DNA from 2 places in the Amycolatopsis speibonae genome. Region 1 is predicted to be linked to the other one. Evidence: riboswitches for the same ligand, from Rfam matches in the RefSeq annotation. Region 1 holds a riboswitch; the other holds the start of a gene.
What was found. A riboswitch is a leader RNA that binds a small molecule or an ion and turns the genes downstream of it on or off. The one in region 1 is predicted to bind glycine.
Positions count from the first base shown of each region.

Region 2: another riboswitch for glycine. It lies ahead of gcvP (aminomethyl-transferring glycine dehydrogenase); the one in region 1 lies ahead of gcvP (aminomethyl-transferring glycine dehydrogenase).

Region 1 covers NZ_JBHRWK010000005.1:10,106-17,367, forward strand. Annotated here, with positions in the region: gene ACFOSH_RS02085 (hypothetical protein) at 1-547, shown strand, start outside; gene ACFOSH_RS02090 (aldo/keto reductase) at 636-1,463, opposite strand; gene ACFOSH_RS02095 (helix-turn-helix domain-containing protein) at 1,512-2,339, opposite strand; gene ACFOSH_RS02100 (nuclear transport factor 2 family protein) at 2,470-2,832, shown strand; gene gcvP (aminomethyl-transferring glycine dehydrogenase) at 2,836-5,715, opposite strand; glycine riboswitch at 5,886-5,982, opposite strand; gene ACFOSH_RS02110 (MerR family transcriptional regulator) at 6,029-6,610, opposite strand; gene ACFOSH_RS02115 (TetR/AcrR family transcriptional regulator) at 6,908-7,262, shown strand, end outside.
Region 2 covers NZ_JBHRWK010000058.1:29,002-36,263, forward strand. Annotated here, with positions in the region: gene ACFOSH_RS30940 (aldehyde dehydrogenase family protein) at 1-1,350, shown strand, start outside; gene ACFOSH_RS30945 (3-oxoacyl-ACP reductase) at 1,351-2,118, shown strand; glycine riboswitch at 2,467-2,568, shown strand; gene gcvP (aminomethyl-transferring glycine dehydrogenase) at 2,612-5,443, shown strand; gene gcvT (glycine cleavage system aminomethyltransferase GcvT) at 5,452-6,543, shown strand; gene gcvH (glycine cleavage system protein GcvH) at 6,561-6,938, shown strand; gene glyA (serine hydroxymethyltransferase) at 6,940-7,262, shown strand, end outside.

The DNA.
Region 1 (7,262 bases):
CATCGCCGCTGTGGTCCTGGTCGCCCTGATCGCCATCGGCGTCTTCGGCTGGAACTGGGCGGACGGGGAGCTGAGCACCCGCGCCGAGGCCCAGGCCAAGGCCTGCGTCGCCGGCGACACCCCGATGCGCGTGATCGTCACCCCCAGCATCGAGAAGCCGGTCCGGGCGGCGGCCGAGCGGTGGAACAACGCCGCGACCGTGGTCCGCGATCACTGCGTGGTCATCCAGATCGACGCTCTGCCCTCCGCGGGCGTGCTCGACGGCCTCGTCGGCCGGACGAACCTGGACTCCATCGGCGGTCTTCCCGCCGCCTGGATCCCCGAGTCCTCTTACTGGGTGACCGAGCTGAACACCGCCAAGCCCGAACTGGTCGGTTCGCCCGCCCAGTCGGTCGCGACGGCGCGTTCGGCCGACTACCCGCTCGTCGGGCTCGCCGGCAAGAGCATCGACGAGGTCCAGATGCGCGCCTCGCAGACGTTCCGGCAGTTCCTGCAGCAGCCCGCCCAGCAGGCCGACTTCGCCGCCGCGGGCATCAAGGCCACCTGAGTTTCGCCTGAAAGGGCCCTTCCCGTCGCGGGGAGGGCCCTTTCACGTTCCAGGAGTGTCACGAAAGGGGCGTTCCTGACATCCGGGCTCAGACCAGGTCGAAGGTGTCCGGGTCGGGGCCGGTGCGGGTCCCGTCGTCGAAGTCGGCGAGGGCCGCGAGATCGTCGTCGGCCAGCTCGAAGTCGAAGACGTCGAAGTTCTCGCGGATCCGGGACGGTGTCACGGATTTCGGGATGGCCACCGTGCCGAGCTGCAGATGCCAGCGCAGCACCAGCTGCGCCGGGCTCTTGCCGTACTTGGCCGCGAGGGCGGTCAGCGTCGCGTCCGAGAGCAGAGAGCCCTGCGCCAGCGGGCTCCACGCCTCGGTGACGATGCCGTGCGCGGCGTGGAACTCCCGCAACGCCTTCTGCTGGAGCCGGGGGTGCAGCTCGACCTGGTTGACCGCGGGCACGATCCCGGTTTCGCCGAACAGCCGCCGCAGATGTGGGACGTGGAAGTTCGACACCCCGATGGCACGCACCCGGCCGTCCGCGTAGAGCTTTTCCAGTGCTCGCCAGGTTTCGACGTATTTGCCGCGCGTCGGCATCGGCCAGTGGATCAGGTACAGGTCAACGCGGTCGAGGCCGAGCGCCGCGAGACTCGCGTCGAACGCGCGGAGCGCCTCGTCGTACCCGTGGCCAGGATTCGGCAGCTTCGTGGTGATGAACAGTTCGTCGCGGGGCACACCCGCCGAGCGGATCGCTTCGCCGACACCGGCTTCGTTCCGGTACGACGCGGCGGTGTCGATGCTGCGGTACCCGGCCTCGATGGCGGTCCGGACGACCTTGGCCGTGTCGCCCGCGGGCACCTGCCAGACGCCGAAACCGAGTTGGGGGATGGCTACCTCGTTGTTCAGGACGACGGAAGGCACGGCCATGGAAGCAAAATCCTCACTGGGGTCTGTGGCAGGGCTTCTTGCCCCGCATCATTCCACCCTTCGCGCCGCGTAGGCGCGCAGATGCTCCGCCGTGTCCGCGTCGGCGGGGAAGAAGGACTCGATCACCAGCTCGGCGACCGTGATGTCCAGCGGTGTCCCGAAAGTGGAGACCGTGCTGAAGAACGTGAGTTCGGCGCCCTCGTGCCGCAGCCGCAACGGGACGAAGATGTCGCCCGGTCCGGGCACCTCCACCTCGGGGACGGGATCCGCGCACGGATAGGTGAGCAGTTCCTCCAGCAGCCCGGTCAGCACCGGATCGGCCGTCTGGGACACCTGCCGCCGCAGCCTGCCGAGCAGATGGGCGCGCCACTCCCCCAGATTCAGCACATGCGGCGCCATTCCTTCCGGATGCAGGGTCAGCCGCAGGACGTTGACCGGTGGCGTCATGAGGGCGGGCGAGACGAGGTCGGTCATGATCGAGACGCTCGAATTGGCGTCGACCAGGTTCCACCAGCGGTCGGCGACGGCGGCCGGGTACGGCTCGTGACTGGTCAGCAGCTGACGGACCGCCTTGCGGACCGCCGCCATCTCCGGGGCGCCGAGGCCGCTTTCGGCGTACGCGGGCGCGTAGCCCGCCGCCAGGAGCAGCTGATTGCGTTCCCGCAAAGGCACCTCCAGGTGTTCGCCGAGCCGCAGCACCATGTCACGGCTGGGCTTGGACCGGCCGGTCTCCACGAAGCTCAGATGCCGGGTGGAGATCTCCGCGGAGATGGCGAGGTCGAGCTGGCTGATCCGGCGGCGGTCGCGCCATTCCCGCAGGAGTTCGCCGACGGGGCGGCCCGCGCGGCTCGCGGTCAGTGTGGTCGTCACGATCACGAACCTACGCACCACCCGTGCCGGGCCGCCATTACCTCCCGCGTAATCGACGGGACCCATCTCCAGCCGACAGAGTTGCGGCATCGGTCACCCCGCAACGCAGTGGCCCCAACGAAAACGAGGAGACACCATGTCGGACATCCAGCGCGTCGCCGAGCAGTACATCGCCGTGTGGAACGAGACCGACGCCGACCAGCGCCGCGCGCTCATCGCCGAACTGTTCACCGAGGACGCCGCCTACACCGACCCACTCGGTGCCGTTGCCGGCCACGACGGTGTCGACGGCTTCATCGCCGGCGCTCAGGCCCAGTTCGCGGGCCTGAGGTTCAGCCTGCCCGCGGCCCCCGACGCGCACCACGACATCGCGCGGTTCCAGTGGTACCTCGGCCCGGAGGGCGTGGAAGAGCCGCTGGCGATCGGTTTCGACGTCATCACCGTCGAGGACGGGCGGATCAAGCAGGTGCTGGGTTTTCTGGACAAGATGCCCGGCTGAGGCTCAGGCGAAGGCCTCCGGCGGCGGGCAGGAGCAGACGAGGTTGCGGTCACCCGCGGCCCCGTCGATCCGCCGCACCGGAGGCCAGATCTTCGCCGCGCCGATACCGGCGGGGAAGACCGCGATCTCCCTGCTGTACGGGCGATCCCACGTCCCCACGAGGCAGCGGGCGGTATGCGGCGAGTTCCGCAGCGGGCTTGCCTCCACCGGCCACTCCCCCGCGGCGACCTTCTCGATCTCGCCGCGGATCGCGATCATCGCGTCGCAGAACCGGTCGAGCTCGCCGAGGTCCTCGCTCTCGGTGGGCTCGACCATGAGCGTTCCCGCGACCGGGAAGGACATCGTCGGCGCGTGGAGGCCGTAGTCGGCCAGCCGCTTGGCGACGTCGTCGACGGTGACACCGGTCCGCTTGGTGAGCGCGCGGAGGTCGAGGATGCATTCATGCGCGACCAGGCCGTCGTGCCCGGCGTACAGCACCGGGTAGTGCTCCGCGAGGCGCTTGGCGACGTAGTTGGCGTTCGCGACCGCGGTCAGCGTCGCGCGCCTGAGGCCTTCCGCCCCCATCATCCGGACGTAGGCCCAGGAGATCGGCAGGATCGACGCGCTCCCCCACGGCGCGGCGCTGATCGGGCCCACGCCGGTGGCCGGGCCGGCGTCCGGCTGCAGCGGGTGGTTCGGCAGGTACGGCGCCAGATGCGCGCGGACGCCGATCGGCCCGATGCCGGGTCCACCGCCGCCGTGCGGGATGCAGAAGGTCTTGTGCAGGTTGAGATGGGAGACGTCGGCGCCGAACCTGCCGTACTGCGCCACGCCGATCAGGGCGTTCAGATTGGCCCCGTCGACGTACACCTGGCCGCCAGCGTCGTGCACCAGCGCGCAGACCTCGCGGACGGTGTCCTCGTAGACGCCGTGCGTCGAGGGATAGGTGATCATGATCGCGGCCAGATCGGCCGCGTGCTCGTCCACGGTGGACTTGAGGTGCCCGAGGTCGATGTTGCCCTCGTCGTCGCATTTCACGACGACCACCCGCATGCCCGCCATCACCGCGCTGGCCGCGTTCGTCCCGTGCGCGCTCGACGGGATCAGGCAGACGTCACGCGCCGCGTTCCCGCGTTCGCGATGGTAGGCCCGGATCGCCAGCAGTCCCGCGAACTCGCCCTGGCTTCCGGCGTTCGGTTGCAGGGAAACCGCGTCGTAGCCGGTGATGCCGGCGAGCCACCGCTCCAGATCCTTCACGACGGTGAGCAGTCCGGCCGCGTCTTCGGCGGGCGCGAACGGATGCAGACCGGCGAACTCGGGCCAGGTGATCGGCTCCATTTCGGCCGTGGCGTTGAGTTTCATCGTGCACGAGCCCAACGGGATCATGCTCCTGTCGAGCGCGACGTCCTTGTCGGACAACGCCCTCAGGTACCGCAGCAGCGCCGTCTCCGAACGGTGCGCGTGGAAGACGGGATGGGTCAGGTAGTCGCTCGTGCGGCGCAGATCCGGCGGGAAACCGTCGGCGGTGTCCGCGTCGAGGGAGTCCACATCGGACACCGCGACCCCGAACGCCTTCCACACCAGGGAAAGATGCTCGCGGGTCGTCGTCTCGTCACAGGCGACGGCGACGTGATCCGCGTCCACGAGCCGGAGGTTGACCCCGAGTTCCCGTGCCGTGCCGACGACCCCTGCCGCCCGGCCGGGGACGGAAACCATGACGGTGTCGAAGAACTCGCAGTGCACGACGTCGACACCGCTTTCGGCGAGCCCAGCCGCGAGCACGGTCGCCATCCGGTGCGCGCGGTTCGCGATCGCGCGCAGGCCTTCGGGACCGTGGTACACCGCGTACATCGACGCGATCACCGCCAAGAGCACCTGGGCGGTGCAGATGTTGCTCGTCGCCTTCTCGCGGCGGATGTGCTGCTCGCGGGTCTGGAGCGCGAGCCGGTACGCGGGCGCGCCGTCGGCGTCCTTCGACACCCCCACCAGTCGCCCCGGCAGCTGCCGTTCGAGGCCCTGTCGGACGGCGAGATATGCCGCGTGCGGTCCACCGAAGCCCATCGGGACCCCGAACCGCTGCGTCGACCCGACCGCGACGTCGGCGCCGAGCTCGCCCGGCGACCGCAGCAGGGTCAGGGCCAGCGGGTCCGCCGCCATCACCACGGCCGCGCCCAGTGCCTTGGCCTCGGCGATGGTGTGGTCCCACTCGCGGACGGCACCCGAAGCGCCCGGATACGACAGCAGTACCCCGAAGAAGTCGCCGCCGAGGCCGAGTCCGGTGATGCCCTGGGAAAGGTCCGCGGTCACCAGCTCGATCCCGAGCGGCTCGGCGCGGGTGCGCAGGACCTCGATCGTCTGGGGCAGGGTGTCCTCGTCGACCACGAACCGGTTCGATTTCGCCTTGCCCGCGCGGCGGACCAACGTCATCGCCTCCGCCGCGGCGGTCGCCTCGTCCAGCATCGACGCGTTGGCGATCGGCAGGCCGGTCAGGTCGGCGACCATGGTCTGGAAGTTGAGCAGCGCTTCGAGGCGGCCTTGCGAGATCTCCGGCTGATACGGCGTGTACGCGGTGTACCAGGCCGGGCTCTCCAGCACGTTGCGGCGGATCACCGGCGGGGTCACGGTGTCGTGGTAACCGAGGCCGATCATCTGGACCATCGGCCGGTTGCGCGCGGCCAGGGCGCGGAGTTCGGCGAGCGCGCCCGTCTCGGTGGCGGGCGGCGGCAGCTCCGGCGGTGTCGCCGACTCCCGCAGCGACGCGGGGACGGCCCGCTCGGCGAGCTCGTCGAGAGAGGCGACGCCGACGACGTCGAGGATGCGCGCGAGCTCTTCGGCACCGGGACCGATATGCCGGTCCGCGAAGGGGGTTCCGGTTTCGAGGGCGGCCAGTGACACGGGCTCCATCGGGGACCTCCCAAGACGCGGGGGTGCGGCCGGGACGGCTTGTCCTGGCCCTCCCCACTCTGTCCGTACCCCCATGGGGCGCCTGAGAGTTTCGCCCGTGGGTTGAGTCGGGCTTGCACCGTCGGCGGGGCCGCCAGGTGGTGACCTGGCGACTCACTTTCCAGAGGCGTCTAGTCCGCGCGGTCCAGGGTGCCTGAGAGGTTCCGGGGAGGACTTGCTCCTTCGGCGCCGAGCTGTTATCGGCTCGGTCTCTCCCGCGCGGATTCGTCGACCGCGGAAGTGAGCCTACCCTGCCGCTCACGCGGCCTCATGATCAGCCGGTGCGACGTGCGTTACGGCGCTGCGTGAGCTCGTCCGGCGTGACGGTTTCGATCACGCCGCCGTCGGCCCGCTCGGCCTGGAACTCGTGGATGGTGCCGCTGATCTCCTGCATCGCCCCGCTGACCGCGATGCCGAAAACGCCCTGTCCGCCCTGGAGTAAATCGACGATCTCTTCGGGCGAGGTGCACTCGTAGACGGTGGTGCCGTCGGAGAACAGGGTGACCCTGGCGAGGTCGCGGACGCCACGCAGCCGGAGGTGATCGACGGCGACGCGGATGTTCTGCAGGGAGACGCCGGTGTCCAGCAGGCGCTTGACGACCTTCAGGACGAGGATGTCCTTGAACGAGTAGAGCCGCTGCGAACCGGAACCGTGCGCCGTGCGGATGCTCGGCGCGACCAGCTTCGTCCGGGCCCAGTAGTCGAGCTGCCGGTAGGTGATCCCGGCGATCTGACAGGCGGCGGGACCGCGGTAGCCGACGAGTTCGTCCGGGAGGGAAGAGTCTGGGAACAGCTCGCCCTGCTCGCCGTCAGCGACCGGAACGAGCGGCTCTTGAGGGCTACCAGCCTCGACCACGCCATGCCTCCCCTCGCCCGACCTGGCGGCCGGCGAACAAAGCCGCGCGGACCCACGTGAGTCCGCACCGGAGTCAACCGTCAAGACGAATGCCCCAGACATCCGAATCACACCTTGGCGATTTACCTCCATTGACGGTAAGCGCGTCCGGCAAAGCGGTCAACGCGACGCGCGGTCGACCTCAAGCTCTTCTTGAGGCTTGCCAGCGCCAGTCCCCCGTTCGGCCGCGCTCTTGCCACTTTTACTCAGCCGTGTTATTTTTTACTCATGCAAGTAAACCCCTCCACCCAAAGTGCCATGCAAGAGGTCCAGGCGGAGCTGGGGCTGTCGGTCACCGAAGCCGCGCGGCGGGCCCAGATCATCGGCGCCACTATCGCGACGATCTCCGAGCTCGGCTACCACAAGACGTCGTTCGCGAAGATCAAGGAACGGGCCGGGCTGTCCAGCACCCGGATCATCTCGTACCACTTCACCAACAAGGCCGGCCTGATGCAGGCCGTGGTCACCACCGCGACCGGGATGAAGGACAAGTTCCTCGAGGAGCGGATCCAGGGCACGACCGACCGGGCCGGGCTCTTGCGCGGCTACATCGAATCGGAGATCGCGTTCCTCGGCTCGTACCCGGAACTGGTGCGGGTCATGGTCGAGCTGG
Region 2 (7,262 bases), on a different contig from region 1:
GTGATCAACCCCGCTACCGAAGAGGTGGTGAGGTCGGTCGAGCTGACCTCGGCCGAGGAGACCGACGCGGCGATCGCCCGCGCGCACGCGGCGTTCCCGGCCTGGCGTGCGGTGGCCCCCGGCGACCGGGCGCGGCTGCTGCGCCGGTTCGCCGACGCCGTCGACGCCGACATCGAGAACCTCGCCCAGCTTGAGGTCGTCAACGCGGGCCACACGATCGGCAACGCGCGCTGGGAGGCGGGCAACGTCCGCGATGTGCTGACGTACTACTCGGCGTCACCCGAACGGTTGAGCGGTAAGCAGATCCCGGTCCCCGGCGGGGTGAACATGACGTTCCACGAGCCGCTCGGCGTGGTCGGGGTGATCGTGCCGTGGAACTTCCCGATGCCCATCGCGGGCTGGGGGTTCGCGCCCGCGCTCGCCGCCGGGAACACCGTCGTGCTCAAACCCGCCGAACTCACCCCGTTGACCGCGATCCGCCTCGGCGAACTCGCCCGCGAGGCCGGGATCCCTTCGGACGTCTTCCAGGTGCTCCCAGGCAAGGGATCTGTGGTGGGGCAACGGTTCGTGGAGCACCCGGCGGTGCGGAAGGTGGTGTTCACCGGCTCCACCGAGGTCGGCAAGCAGATCATGGCGGGCTGCGCCGCGCAGGTGAAGCGGGTGACCCTGGAACTCGGCGGCAAGAACGCGAACATCGTCTTCGCCGACGCCGATCTGGAGAAGGCCGCGGCCACCGCGCCGTACGGCGTCTTCGACAACGCCGGGCAGGACTGCTGCGCGCGGTCACTGATCCTGGTCCAGGCGAGCGTGTACGAGAAGTTCATGGAGCTGCTGGAACCCGCGGTGAACGGCGTCGTCGTCGGGGATCCGCGGCTGGAGGTGACCGAGATGGGGCCGCTGATCTCGGCGGGACACCACGCGAAGGTTTCGTCCTATGTGGACGACTCCGCGCCGGTCGCCTTCCGGGGCAGCGCGCCCGTGGGGCCCGGGTACTGGTTCGCGCCGACCGTCGTCACCCCGCCGGACCTGCGGCATCCGCTGGCGTCGGACGAGATCTTCGGCCCCGTCGTCGCGGTGGTCCCGTTCGCCGAAGAGGCGGACGCGGTGACCATGGCCAACGACACCGAGTACGGCCTGTCCGGCTCGATCTGGACCCGCGACGTCGGCCGCGCCTTCCGCGTCGCGCGTGGCGTCGAAGCCGGGAACCTTTCGGTCAACTCGCATTCGTCCGTCCGGTACTGGACGCCGTTCGGCGGATTCAAGCAGTCCGGGCTGGGCCGTGAACTCGGGCCGGACGCTGTCGACGCCTTCACCGAGACCAAGAACGTCTTTATCAGCACGGAGGATTAAATGGTGCAGCGTTTCGAAGGCCGCGTCGCGGTCATCACCGGCGGGAGCAGCGGCATCGGCCTCGCCACCGCGCGGCGGCTGGCGAGCGAGGGCGCGAAGGTCGTCATCGGTGACATCTCCGCCGAGGCGGGCGAAGCCGCGGCCGACGAGGTCGGCGGCCTGTTCGTGCAGGCCGACGTCACCGACGCCGACCAGGTCGAGGCCCTGTTCCAGACCACTGTGGACCAGTTCGGCTCGGTCGACGTCGCGTTCAACAACGCCGGCATCTCCCCGCCCGAGGACGACTCGATCCTCACCACCGGCATCGACGCGTGGGAGAAGGTGCAGAAGGTCAACCTGACCTCGGTGTACCTGTGCTGCAAGGCGGTGCTGCCGCATATGCGGCGCCAAGGCAAGGGCTCGATCATCAACACGGCTTCGTTCGTCGCGGTGATGGGCGCGGCGACGTCGCAGATCTCCTACACCGCGTCCAAGGGCGGCGTGCTGGCGATGAGCCGGGAACTGGGCGTGCAGTTCGCGCGGGAGAACATCCGGGTCAACGCGCTGTGCCCGGGGCCGGTGAACACGCCGCTGCTGAAGGAACTGTTCGCGAAGGACCCCGAGCGGGCCGCGCGGCGGCTGGTGCACGTGCCGGTCGGGCGGTTCGCGGAGCCGGAGGAGATCGCGGGCGCGGTCGCCTTCCTGGCGAGCGACGACGCCTCGTTCATCACCGCTTCGCAGTTCCTGGTGGACGGCGGCATCTCGGGCGCCTACGTCACCCCCCTCTGACCTGCCGCATTTCGTCCTCTAAATGCGTTTTGCCTGCTCGCGAGGTCCGTGAAGGCCTCCTTCCCTACGCTCAAGGTAGGGAAGGAGGCCTTCACGGACTGCCGAGGCTTCGTCACTGATGGAGAACGCCTGAACCGGACCCGGTCGTCCGGGCACGCCGGGTGTCCGGGCGAACGGGAGAAGTGACGTGCCCGGCCAGAAGTAGACGTGCGCTGAACACGCCAGGTACGGTGTGCGCACAACTGCAGATCGGGCCGTCGAGCTGGAGCGGGAGAGCCCTCACGAACGTGGTGGGGCACCGAAGGAGCAAACTCCCCGGAATCTCTCAGGTATCCACTACCGCTTCCGCGAGGCCACTCTGGAAAGCAGGCGCGCAAGTGCGCCTCACCCAAGGTGAAAGCCACCCTCAACGGTGGTGAAACTCTCAGGTGCCATGACAGAGGGGGAGTTCCCGGCGCACCGGTCTATCCGGCGCCTGACCCAAGGAGCTCCCTTGACCAGTACGTCCTTCGACGACCGGCACATCGGCCCCTCGGAGTCCGAGCAGGCCAAGATGCTCGCCGAGGTCGGCTACGGCAGTCTCGATGCCCTGGTGCAGGCCGCGGTGCCGTCCGCGATCCGGGTCACCCGTGACCTCGAACTCCCGCCCGCCGCGTCCGAAGAGGACGCCATCGCGGAGCTCCGCGCGCTCGCCGCGCTCAACAAGCCGATGACGCAGATGATCGGCCTCGGCTTCCACGACACGGTCACCCCGGCGGTCATCCGCCGCAACGTGCTGGAGAACCCGGCCTGGTATACGGCGTACACGCCGTATCAGCCGGAGATCTCGCAGGGCCGTCTCGAAGCCCTCCTCAACTTCCAGACCATGGTCTCCGAACTGGCCGGTCTCGCCACCGCGAACGCCTCCCTGCTCGACGAGTCCACCGCGGTCGCCGAGGCCGTCATGCTGATGCGCCGCGCGTCGAAGGTGAAGTCGAACAAGGTCGTCCTCGACGCCGAGTGCCTGCCGCAGACCATCGCCGTAGTCCGCACCCGCGCCGAGGCCATGGGCGTCGAGGTCGAGGTCCGCGACCTGCTCACCGGGCTGCCGGAGGAGTTCTTCGGCGTCGTCGTCCAGTACCCGGGCGCTTCCGGCGTGCTGCGCGGCGCGGGCTTCTACTCCGCCATCTCCGAGACCGCGAAGGCCGCCGGTGCGCTGTACACCGTCGCCGCCGACCTGCTCGCCCTCACGCTGGTCACCGCGCCGGGCGAGTTCGGCGCCGACATCGCCGCCGGTTCCACCCAGCGCTTCGGTGTCCCGCTCGGCTACGGCGGCCCGCACGCCGGGTACATGGCCGTCCGCGCCGGGCTCGAGCGTTCGCTGCCGGGCCGCCTCGTCGGCGTCTCGGTCGACGCCGACGGCAACCCCGCGTACCGCCTCGCCCTGCAGACCCGCGAGCAGCACATCCGCCGAGAGAAGGCGACCTCCAACATCTGCACCGCGCAGGTCCTGCCCGCCGTGCTCGCCGCGATGTACGCGGTCTACCACGGTCCGGACGGCCTCAAGCGCATCGCCGCCCGCGTCCACGAGCTCGCCGCCGGACTGGCCGACGCGCTGCGCGCGGGCGGCGTCGAGGTCGTCCACGAGGGCTTCTTCGACACCGTCCTCGCCCGCATGCCCGGACAGGCCGAAGCGGTCGTCGCCGTCGCGCGCGAGAACGGGATCAACCTCGGCCCGGTCGACGCCGACCACGTCCGCATCGCCGTCGACGAGGTCACCACGCCCGCGATCATCGCCAAGGTGCTCAACGCTTTCGGCGTCGAAAACAAGGCCGAAGACGCGCAGGCCCTGCCCACCGGCCTGCACCGCGAGAGCGAGTACCTCACCCACGAGGTCTTCCACTCCCACCGCTCCGAGACCGCGATGCTGCGCTACCTCCGCAGCCTGTCCGACCTGGACTACGCGCTCGACCGCGGCATGATCCCGCTCGGCTCCTGCACGATGAAGCTCAACGCCACCACCGAGATGGAGCCGATCAGCTGGCGCGAGTTCGCGGGTATCCACCCGTTCGCCCCCGCTGACCAGGCCGAGGGATACCACGTGCTGGTCGAGCAGCTGTCGACCTGGCTGGCCGAGGTCACCGGCTACGACAAGGTGTCGCTGCAGCCGAACGCGGGCAGCCAGGGCGAGCTCGCCGGACTCCTGGCCATTCGTGCTTACCACCACGCGAACGGCCAGGCCGAGCGCGAGGTCTGCCTGATCCCGTCGTCCGCGCACGGCACGAACGCCGCCTCCGCGGTGATGGCCGGGATGCGCGTCGTCGTGGTCAAGTGCACCGCCGAAGGCAACGTCGACCTCGAAGACCTGCGCGCCAAGGTCGACGCGAACCGCGAAACGCTCTCCGCGATCATGGTGACGTACCCGTCCACGCACGGCGTGTACGAGCACGGCATCGACGAGCTGGCCAAGATCGTCCACGACGCGGGCGGCCAGGTCTACGTCGACGGCGCGAACCTCAACGCCCTGCTGGGGCTCGCCAAGCCGGGTGAGTTCGGCGGCGACGTCTCGCACCTGAACCTGCACAAGACCTTCTGCATCCCGCACGGTGGCGGCGGCCCCGGCGTCGGCCCGGTCGCGGTCCGCGCGCACCTCGCGCCGTACCTGCCGAACCACCCGCTGCTGGAGAAGGCCGGTCCCTCGACCGGCGTCGGCCCGATCAGCGCCGCCCCGTACGGCTCGGCGTCGATCCTGCCGATCTCGTGGGCGTACGTCCGCATGATGGGCGCCGGCGGGCTCACCGCCGCGACCCAGGTCGCCGTGCTCGCCGCGAACTACGTCGCCAAGCGCCTCAACCAGTACTACCCGGTGCTCTACACCGGCCAGGACGGCCTCGTCGCGCACGAGTGCATCCTCGACCTGCGCGGGCTCACCAAGGAGACCGGTGTCAGCGTCGACGACGTGGCGAAGCGCCTGATCGACTACGGTTTCCACGCCCCGACCATGTCGTTCCCGGTCGCGGGCACGCTGATGGTCGAGCCGACCGAATCCGAGGACCTCGGCGAGATCGACCGCTTCATCGCGGCGATGATCGCCATCCGCGCGGAGATCGACGCCGTCGCGCAGGGCAAGTGGGCCGCGGACAACAGCCCGCTGCGCAACGCCCCGCACACCGCCGAAACCCTGGTCGGCGACTGGGACCTGCCGTATGACCGCGAACTCGCGGTGTACCCCGCCGGGGTGAACCGCAAGGCCAAGTACTGGCCCCCGGTGCGTCGCATCGACGGTGCGCGCGGGGACCGTAACCTCGTCTGCTCCTGCCCGCCGCTCAACGCCTACGAGAACTGAGGCACTTGATGTCGAAAGAGACGTCCCTGCACGGAGTCCACAAAGGACTGGGTGCGCTGTTCACCGACTTCGCGGGCTGGTCGATGCCGATCCGCTACAGCAGTGAACTGGCGGAGCACAAGGCGGTCCGCGAGACCGCGGGCCTGTTCGACCTGTCCCATATGGCCGAGATCGAGGTGACCGGCCCGCAGGCAGCCGACGTCCTCGACTTCGCGCTGGTCGGCAACCTGTCCGGCGTCAAGCCGGGCAGGGCGCGCTACACGATGATCTGCGACGAGACCGGCGGCGTGCTGGACGACCTGGTCGTCTACCGTCTCGCCGACGAGAAGTTCCTGGTCGTGGCCAACGCGGGCAACGCCGCCGTGGTCGCCGCGGCGCTGGCCGAGCGGGTCGCCGGATTCGACGCCGTCGTCGACAACAGGTCCGAGGACGTCGCGCTGATCGCCGTCCAGGGCCCGAAGGCCGTCGAGATCCTCGGCGCCGTCACCGACGCCGACCTGGGCGCGCTCAAGTACTACGCGAGCGTCCCGGCCGTCGTGAAGGGTCACGACGTCCTGCTCGCCCGCACTGGCTACACCGGCGAGGACGGCTTCGAGCTGTACGTCCCGGCCGGTGAGGCGCCCGCCGTCTGGCGCATCCTCACCGAGGCCGGTGAGCCGCACGGCCTGCTCCCGGCCGGTCTGGCCTGCCGCGACACGCTGCGTCTCGAAGCGGGAATGCCGTTGTACGGCAACGAACTCAGCCTCCAGCTGAGCCCGTTCGAAGCCGGTCTCGGCCGCGTCGTCAAGTTCGAGAAGCCGAACGACTTCGTCGGCAAGGCCGCGCTCGAAGAGCTGTCCAAGAAGGACGTCCCCCGCGTCCGTGTCGGGCTCAAGGGCTCCGGCCGTCGCGCGCCGCGCCACGGCTACACCGTCCTGTCCGGCGAGACCGAGATCGGCGAGGTCACCAGCGGCGCCCTGTCGCCGACCCTGGGCTACCCGATCGCCATGGCCTATGTGGACCGGGAGCACTCCGAGCCCGGCACCGAGCTTTCCGTCGACATCCGGGGCCGTATCGAGCCCGTCGAGGTCGTCGCCCTGCCCTTCTACTCCCGCGCCTGAAAGGCCCTTTCACCATCATGAGCATCCCCCAGGACCTGAAGTACACGAAGGAACACGAGTGGCTGAACGTCGTCGACGGCGTCGCCACCGTGGGCATCACCGCCTTCGCCGCCGAATCGCTCGGTGACATCGTGTTCGTCCAGCTTCCCTCGGTCGGCGACACCGTCACCGCGGGCGAGGTGTTCGGCGAGGTCGAGTCGACCAAGTCGGTCAGCGAGCTGTACGCACCCGTGGACGGCGAGGTCGTCGAGGTGAACGAGGCCACAACGGACACCCCCGAGATCGTCAACTCGGACCCGTACGCCGAAGGATGGCTCCTGAAGGTGCGTCTGTCCGGCGACGTGCCCGCCCTGCTCGACGCCCAGGCCTACGCCGTGCTCACCCAGGAGAACTGACATGTTCAACGCTGCCCTGTCCGAAGTGGACCCCGAGGTCGCCACCGCCGTCGCGGCCGAACTCGACCGGCAGCAGTCGACCCTGGAGATGATCGCCTCGGAGAACTTCGCCCCGGTGGGCGTGCTCGAGGCGCAGGGTTCGGTGCTGACCAACAAGTACGCCGAGGGCTACCCCGGCCGCCGCTACTACGGCGGTTGTGAACACGTCGACGTCATCGAGCAGCTGGCGATCGACCGCGCGAAGGCGCTGTTCGGCGCCGAGCACGCCAACGTCCAGCCGCATTCGGGCGCGCAGGCCAACGCCGCCGCCATGGTCGCGGTGCT